DNA from 2 places in the Acetobacter persici genome. Region 1 is predicted to be linked to the other one. Evidence: predicted binding sites of a transcription regulator. Region 1 holds the regulator's gene; the other holds the start of a gene.
The links. Region 1 encodes HrcA, which represses chaperone genes, less so after heat shock. Its sites were predicted from a motif close to GTTNGCACTCNCNNNNNGNGAGTGCNAAC; they were not measured.
Positions count from the first base shown of each region.

Region 2: JK199_RS00050 (co-chaperone GroES) is a predicted target of HrcA. The motif match lies at 1,831-1,859, and genes of this name have one in related genera.

Region 1 covers NZ_JAERKU010000008.1:75,146-79,566, reverse strand. Annotated here, with positions in the region: gene JK199_RS10410 (penicillin-binding protein 1A) at 1-1,139, opposite strand, end outside; gene hrcA (heat-inducible transcriptional repressor HrcA) at 1,220-2,293, opposite strand; gene rph (ribonuclease PH) at 2,445-3,173, shown strand; gene rdgB (RdgB/HAM1 family non-canonical purine NTP pyrophosphatase) at 3,190-3,789, shown strand; gene mtnK (S-methyl-5-thioribose kinase) at 3,895-4,421, shown strand, end outside.
Region 2 covers NZ_JAERKU010000001.1:8,805-13,225, forward strand. Annotated here, with positions in the region: gene JK199_RS00035 (ATP-dependent DNA helicase) at 1-645, shown strand, start outside; gene JK199_RS00040 (cold-shock protein) at 744-947, opposite strand; gene JK199_RS00045 (dienelactone hydrolase family protein) at 1,066-1,743, opposite strand; gene JK199_RS00050 (co-chaperone GroES) at 1,953-2,246, shown strand; gene groL (chaperonin GroEL) at 2,307-3,947, shown strand; gene JK199_RS00060 (HAD-IIIC family phosphatase) at 4,253-4,421, shown strand, end outside.

The sequences.
Region 1 (4,421 bases):
ACCCAGTCCTCCTGAGAGGATGATGCGCTGATGGTCTCCACATGCCTGACCGGGCCACGCCAGCCACCGTGCGCGCGGTCATACGCCATCAGCCCCTGCCGCAGCATTGTCTGCGCTGTGAGCTGAAGGGACGGGTCCAGACTGGTATGGACATCCAGCCCGCCCTGCATGGTCATGTCCTGACCATATTTTTCCAGAAGCTGGCGACGGACTTCCTCAGCAAACCATTCAGAACCGGGGGCCGGGCCGGGGCGCACAAAATTATGCGGAATCAGCGGTTCCGCTTCCGCAGCCCGCGCAGCCTCGTGCGTCAGCGCGCCTGTCTCGGCCATGCGTTCCAGCACCCAGTTACGGCGCCCGCGCGCGGCCTCGGGGAAGCGAACCGGATTATAGTTGGTGGGGGATTTGGGCAGCGCCCCAAGGAAGGCGGCCTCCGCATCATCAAGCTGGTCCAGAGGTTTGTTGAAATAGGTCTGCGCGGCAGCCCCGATGCCGTAAGCACCGCTGCCCAGATAGATTTCGTTCAGATAGATTTCGAGGATCTTGCTTTTGGGCAGAACCTGCTCAATCCGCATGGCAAGAAAGGCTTCCTTGGCCTTTCGCTTCATGGAAACCGCGTTACTGCCCAGCAGCATGACGCGCGCCACCTGCTGCGTGATGGTCGAGGCCCCGATCGGCCTGCGTCCCTTGCCCCGTGTAAGGTCTGTCAGTCCGGCGCGTGCGATTGCCAGAGGATCAACCCCCTTATGGCTCCAGAATTTCTGGTCTTCCGCGGCAATAAAGGCGTTTTTCACCCGGTCCGGAATAGCGCTGTACGGCACAAAAACCCGGCGTTCATCCGCCAGTTCGGCAATCAGCCGGTCATCCGACGCATAAAGGCGGCTCATCACCGGCGGCTGATAGGTCCGCAGGCCCTCAACCGTCGGCAGGTCAGACACAATGCCTTCATACTGGGTCCAGACGATAACCGCAGCCCCTGTCGTGCCGACAAGTGCCAGGGCCGCCACCGTCCCCAGCAGCCCCCGCCACTGGCGGAAACGCGGCCTGCGCCATGCAGGGCCGTGACGGGAAGAGGCTTCTCTCCCCTCGTTTTTATTGGAAGAAGACCCGGGTTCACCAGAAGACGGAGTTCTTGTCATGCAGGTCCTTTACCATTCTCATGCGCTGCCGTCTTCAGTCTCGTCGCTCTTCCTGACCACATCATGGCGAATTTTGTCTTTTATCCCAGCATTTCGCCCAGAAAGCGGGCTGTATAGTCCACAACCGGGATAATCCGGCCATAATTGATGCGTGTCGGGCCAATAACACCAATCGCGCCGACAATCCGGTTGGCCTCATTCCGGGCGGGGGCCACCACCATGGACATGCCCGTGCCGCCAAATAATCCGCTTTCCGCGCCGATAAAAATCCGCACACCTTCAGAATTTTCCGCCAGTTCCAGCAGCCGCAGCATGGTTTCCTGCCGCTCCAGCCGCTCAAACAGCGCCTGAATGGCCAGCAGGCGCTCCTGCCCGTCCACATCCGTCAGCAGTTTGCCCTGCCCGCGAATAATCAGGGTGCCGCCGCGCTCTTCATCCCCACCACCCCAGATTGCCAGACCGCTTTCCACCACGTCTGTGGTTAACTGATCCAGCGCGCTCCGGTTTTCCGTAATATCTGCCCCCACCCGCTCCCGCAGGTCCGGCAGGGTTGCCCCAAGGGCATGCGCGTTCAGGTAATTGGCGGCTTCCACCAGAGCCGAGGGCGGCATGCCGACGGGCGTTTCAATCACCCGGTTTTCCACATGCCCGTCCGTGCCCACCAGAACAACCAGCGCCCGGTTGCCGCCCAGCGCCACAAATTCAATATGTTTGACGCCACCCTCACCTTTTGGCGCAATCACCAGCCCGGCCGCATCGGACATCCCAGACAGCAGGGAGGACGCCTCCGTCAGCGTATCCTGCAAAGACCGCCCGCGTGCCTCCAGAGACTGACCAATCCCGCGCCGCTCTTCTTCCGAGAGGCTGCCAAACTGCAACAGGCCATCCACAAACAGACGCAGCCCGGCCTCCGTCGGCAGGCGCCCCGCAGACGTATGCGGGGAAAACAGCAGGCCTGCTTCCGTCAGAGAGGCCATGACATTCCTGATCGTGGCCGGGGAGAGCGGCAGCCCGAGCCTGCGGGAGAGCGTGCGTGAGCCAACGGGCTCGCCGCTGGCCACATATTCCTCCACAATTTCCCGCAGAATGGTGGCGGAGCGGGTATCCAGCCCCGGCGGCAGAACAGGCTTTGCTGGGTGCAGACCACGTTTCATGAGGGTCAGACCTCCTCCTTCACAACAGGATCTTTCTGCTTCTGCGCATCTGCGTCCGGTATGACAAGAAAAACAATGGTGCGGCTCCAAGGTTTCACTCCTGCCAAAACCGCTTTATGTGCAGAGACCATATTGTTTTAAGGAGTTCCCCATGCGCCCGTCCGGCCGCCAGCCCAACCAGATGCGCCCCGTCACCATTGAAACCGGCTTTGCCCGCCACGCGGAAGGCTCGGCCCTTATCCGCGTCGGCGGCACGGAAGTGCTCTGCGTCGCCAGTGTTGAAAACCGCGTGCCGCCTTTCCTGCGCGGCAAGGGCACCGGCTGGGTGACGGCGGAATACGGCATGCTGCCCCGCGCCACCCATACCCGTGGCAACCGTGAAGCCGCCAAAGGCAAGCAGTCTGGCCGCACGCAGGAAATCCAGCGCCTGATTGGCCGCTCCCTGCGCTCCGTAGTGGATCTGGCCGCTCTGGGGGAAATGAGCATCACGCTGGACTGTGACGTTCTGAACGCCGACGGCGGCACACGCTGCGCCTCCATTACCGGGGCATGGGTGGCCCTGCGTCTGGCCCTTGGCCAGCTTGTGGCCAAAAACGTGCTGACCCATATGCCGCTGCGCGGGCAGGTTGCCGCCGTGTCCTGCGGCCTGACCAAGGCGGGCCCGGTGCTGGATCTGGACTATGAAGAAGACAGCGCCGCCGCCGCTGACACCAATTTTGTGCTGACAGCCGACCGCCGCATTGTAGAAATTCAGGGCACAGCCGAAGAGTCTCCGTTTACGGAAGATGCCTTTAACGAGCTGTTTGCACTGGCCCGCACCGGCGTGTCCGTCCTGTTTGACGCCCAGACGCTGGCTGTTGAAACCGCGGAGAACCGCTGACATGACGCCCGGCAAACTGGAGGCTGATAAGCTGGAAGCAGGCAGTAAACTGGTTCTGGCCAGCCATAACGCAGGCAAGCTGGCCGAATTTTCGACCCTGCTGGCGGATTTTGGGGTGACCGTGCTGTCCGCCGGGGACCTCAATCTGCCGGAACCGGAAGAAACCGCCACCACGTTTACCGGGAACGCCGCCATCAAGGCGCTGGCGGCGGCCAGGGCAACGGGTCTGCCCGCTCTGGCGGATGATTCCGGCCTGTGCGTCAGCGCACTGGGCGGCGCTCCGGGCATTTACTCAGCCCGCTGGGCTGGCCCGGACAAAGACTTCCCCGCCGCCATGGCCCGGATTGAAGACGGCATCGGCTCTGACGAGCGCGACGCATGGTTTATCTGTGTGCTGTGTCTTGCCTACCCGGACGGCACCACCCGCAGCTTTGAAGGGCGCGTGGATGGCAGCATCACATGGCCCCCGCGCGGTGAAAAAGGTCATGGTTATGACCCGATTTTTACCCCCACGGGAGAAAGCCGGACCTTTGCCGAAATGGAAGAGGCCGAGAAAAACGCCATAAGCCACCGGGCGCGGGCGTTTCAGGCTTTCAAACAGGCCTGTCTCGATTAAGGTGTTTTTCGGGCAGAGCCGCAACGCTCTGCCTGAGCATTTTCTGTGCTGTGTAGGCAGCCTTCCCCCCACAGGCACACCAAAGTCCGGAACAACAGAAACACCATGACGACGCCAAACGCGCAGCAGGCTTCTTCCTACACCCCTCTGGACCTTGAAGGCGTCCGGACCTTTCTTGCAACACTCCCAGCCATTGCGGCGCGCCTTGGGGGCACACCGGATGCATGGCGGGTGTGGGAAGTCAGTGACGGCAACCTCAACATGGTGTTTCTGGCGGAAGGTCCCCAGGGCAGCGTCTGTCTGAAGCAGTCTCTTCCGCATGTGCGGGTAGACCCCTCATGGAAAATGCCGCTTGACCGCACGTTTTTTGAAGCCGCCTATCTGCGCGCCGTGTTTCCGCATGTGCCGGACCTGACGACCGAATGTCTGCATTTTGACGCAGAGCAGTTTATTCTGATTGTGCCGGGCCTTTCCGGGCACACCGTGATGCGCACCGCCATGATGGCCGGACATTTTTACCCGTCTGTTGCCGCACAGGTGGGCGATTTTGTTGCGCGCAGCACGTTCGCAACATCCCTGCTGGCAGAACCGTTTGAACGGATTATGGACCGCCGGATCTGCTTTGCGCGCAA
Region 2 (4,421 bases), on a different contig from region 1:
TCTCCTGCCATTCGCGCCAGCCTGACCAGCCCGTTTGATTACGCCCGGCAGACCCGTACCTTTATTATTACGGACGTGGACCACGCCAGTATTGCCGATCTGGCCGCCGCATACCGCACACTGTTTGAAGCCTCAGGCGGCGGCGGACTAGGTCTGTTTACCGCCATTTCCCGCCTGCGGGGGGTGCACAGCCGTATTGCCCCGGCACTGGAAGATCAGGGTCTGCCGCTTTACGCCCAGCATGTGGACGCAATGGACAACACAACCCTGGTGGATATTTTTCGCACGGAAGAACATGCCTGCCTTCTGGGGACGGACGCCATGCGTGACGGCGTGGACGTTCCGGGGAATGCCCTGCGTCTGGTTGTGTTTGAACGGGTCCCCTGGCCGCGTCCCGACATTCTGCACAGAGAACGCCGTATTCACCTCTCAGGCGGTGATACCACCGGATATGACGACAGGATTGCGCGCCTGCGGTTACGTCAGGCTTTTGGGCGACTGATCAGAAGTCAGTCTGACAAAGGCGTTTTTGTGCTGCTGGACCGCCGCACACCCTCACGGCTGCTTTCGGCATTCCCACCCGGAGCAGAGGTCCGGCGTCTAGGGCTGGCAGACGCAGCGCGGGAAATCAGAACGTTTTTATAAACCGCGCAGTCCGGCTGCCAGATGGAGCGTGATACGCGGACCAAACAGGCAGACCAAAACGCACGTCCGGGCTTTAGGGCCCTTCGTCTTAAGCCGAGTTAGATCGGCTTAAGTTCAGTCGCGGCAACTTTACCACGCTCGGTCACGAGTTCGTAGGAGACCTTTTCGTTCTCATTCAGCCCACGCAGACCAGCAGCCTGCACAGCGGTGATATGAACAAACACATCCTTGCCCCCATCGTCAGGTGCGATGAAACCAAAGCCTTTAGTGGCATTAAACCATTTAACTGTACCGGTCGGCATAGGCGGGTAACTTTCCCAGATATCTCCTACCGGACAACCATATGACCGGTTACAGGATGTACTCATCGGGTCACGAAGATGCGGTCTTGTCAATCAAAATACCCATCTTCTGCGGTCCTTACCGGGCGTGTGCGCCCAGATGTTCTTCAAGGAATGCAAGGCTGCGCTTCTGCGCCAGCTTGTAGGCTTCCGGGTCAAACGACGCCCGTTGTGAACAGCCGAACCCATGCCCGGCACCATCGTACACGTAAATTTCAATTTCAGGATGCGCTACACGAATGGTGCTCACATCTGTGTGCGGAATACTGGTATCGGCTTCCCCAAAATGGAGCTGAACCGGGCAACGCGGAGTCTCATCAACCCGCGATGCAATCCCGCCCCCATACCAGCTTACGGCAGCGGCAAAACGATCCGTCCGGCAAGAGGCTTCCCATGCCAGCAGGCCGCCCCAGCAATACCCGATAATACCAACATCCGCCTTCCCCAGCGCTGCGGCAGAGGCTTCAAGATCCAGCAGCGTTTCCGCCAGTGGAATCTGGCTGCGCAAAGCAAGGCCGGTCTGGATATCCGCTTTTTCATAACCCAGTTCCACACCGCGCTCGGCGCGGTCGAACACGGCCGGGGCAATCACGTGGAAACCGTGCTCGGCAAATATGTCGCACACATGCCGGATATGCCCGTTCACACCAAAAATTTCCTGCACCACAACCAGCGCATACGGCATCTCCGCATGCCCGGCTTCGTAAGCCGAAAACTCATGTCCATCGGCCGCTTTCAACGTGATAATCTGTCCCATCCTGATCTCTCCCCTGAAGAAAAATGACATCACAAAGAAAGTTTTCCACATTTCTTGACTCAGGGGGAGGACAAACCTATCTCCTGTTCTGGCACTCCCGGGGTGGGAGTGCTAACGCAACGCGGCGTTTATTACGCGCGGCAGATGCCGGTGGTGTTGCTTCCTGACAAGGGCGCCACCGCAGCAAACAGAATGTGGAGCGATCCATAATGACGAAGTTTCGTCCTTTACACGACCGGGTAGTCGTTCGTCGCCTTGCTGGCGAAGAAAAGACCGTCGGCGGCATCATCATTCCGGATACGGCTAAAGAAAAGCCCATGGAAGGTGAAGTGGTTTCTGCTGGTCCCGGCGCTCGCAATGAGCAGGGTCAGGTTGTAGCGCTTGATGTCAAGGCTGGTGACCGCGTCCTGTTCGGCAAATGGTCCGGTACGGAAGTGAAGATCGACGGCGAAGAGCTGCTGATCATGAAAGAAAGCGACATTCTGGGCGTGATTTCCGCCTGAGTGGACCGCGCTGATCCGCTTTTCGACCTTATAAACTGATCTCTCACAGGAGAATTTGATATGGCTGCCAAAGACGTAAAGTTTGGTGGTGACGCTCGCCAGCGTATGCTGCGCGGCGTTGACATCCTCGCTGATGCCGTAAAAGTCACGCTCGGCCCCAAAGGCCGCAACGTTGTCCTCGACAAGAGCTTCGGCGCACCGCGCATCACCAAAGACGGTGTGTCTGTTGCCAAAGAAATCGAACTGGCTGACAAGTTCGAAAACATGGGCGCACAGATGCTGCGCGAAGTGGCCTCCAAAACCAACGATATCGCTGGTGACGGCACGACCACAGCAACCGTTCTGGCTCAGGCCATCGTGCGTGAAGGCCATAAGGCTGTTGCCGCTGGCATGAACCCGATGGACCTCAAGCGTGGGATCGACAAGGCCGTTCATGCCGTTGTTGAGGAACTGAAGAAGAACACCAAGAAGATCACCACCCCGGCGGAAACCGCTCAGGTCGGCACGATCTCCGCAAACGGTGAAGCCGAAATCGGTGAGATGATCTCCGAAGCCATGCAGAAAGTTGGCTCCGAAGGCGTTATCACGGTTGAAGAAGCCAAGCACTTCCAGACGGAACTGGACGTGGTTGAAGGCATGCAGTTCGACCGTGGCTACATCTCCCCCTACTTCGTGACCAACACGGAGAAGATGACGGCCGATCTGGAAAACCCCTACATCCTGATTCATGAAAAGAAGCTGTCTTCTCTTCAGCCGATTCTGCCGCTGCTTGAAGCCGTTGTGCAGTCCGGCCGTCCGCTGCTGATCATTGCAGAAGACGTGGACGGTGAAGCTCTGGCAACGCTGGTTGTCAACAAGCTGCGCGGTGGCCTGAAAATTGCTGCTGTTAAAGCTCCGGGCTTTGGTGACCGTCGTAAAGCCATGCTGGAAGATATCGCAATCCTGACCGGTGGTCAGGTCATTAGCGAAGACCTCGGCATCAAGCTGGAAACCGTCACGCTGCCCATGCTCGGCACGGCCAAAAAAGTCCGTATCGACAAAGAAAACACGACGATCGTTGATGGCGCCGGCAAGACCGATGAAATCAAAGGCCGTTGCAAGCAGATCCGTGCGCAGATCGAGGAAACCACCTCTGACTACGACCGTGAAAAGCTGCAGGAACGTCTGGCCAAACTGGCTGGCGGCGTTGCCGTGATCCGCGTTGGCGGCTCCACGGAAATCGAAGTGAAGGAACGCAAGGACCGCGTTGACGACGCTCTGCACGCAACCCGCGCTGCCGTTGAAGAAGGCATTGTTCCGGGTGGTGGCACGGCTCTGGCCCGCGCGTCTGCAAAGCTGGCTCACCTGCACTACCATAACGACGATCAGCGCGTTGGTGGCGACATCATCCGCAAGGCTCTGCAGGCTCCCCTGCGCCAGATCGCTCACAATGCTGGTGAAGATGGTGCGGTTATCGCCAACAAAGTGCTGGAATCCGAAGACTACGCTTTCGGCTTCGATGCACAGGCTGGCGAATACAAGAACCTGGTTGACGCCGGTATTATCGACCCGACCAAGGTTGTCCGTACGGCTCTGCAGGACGCAGCTTCTGTTGCTGGCCTGCTGATCACGACGGAAGCCATGGTTGCAGAACGCCCTGAAAAGAAAGCCGCTCCGGCTGGCGGCCCTGATATGGGCGGCATGGGTGGTATGGATTTCTAAGAATAACATCTAGTTATTTTTTAGAGTTCTAAACACCAGACAACAAAAGGTGGATGTGCTTTGATAGCACATCCACCTTTTTTATTTTGAACCTAATGAATTGGCTCATGCACGAACCAAAATTTCATTATAAAATAATATTCCAGCCTCTATTTTATGTATGATTAGTCCACGCCTTAGCATGCGTATGGATTTAATTAACATCACTTGTTCTGAATCTTTAATGCTGGATAGACCTGAGCTTATAATTTAGAATATGCTCTGATTTGTTTTTTAAGCTCGGTCAATTGCCTCAGAGGAATAAGATGTCAGATTCACTTGCTTCTCCCAAAACATTTTTAGAAGACGTGGAATGGACATGGGGTCCCCTTAACCTTCCTCCTATTACGACATCTTTACGATTTGGCACTAATGGCCTGATTAAGGGATATGAGCACCCGAATGAATATTCCTGGACGCTGAAGGACGACATTC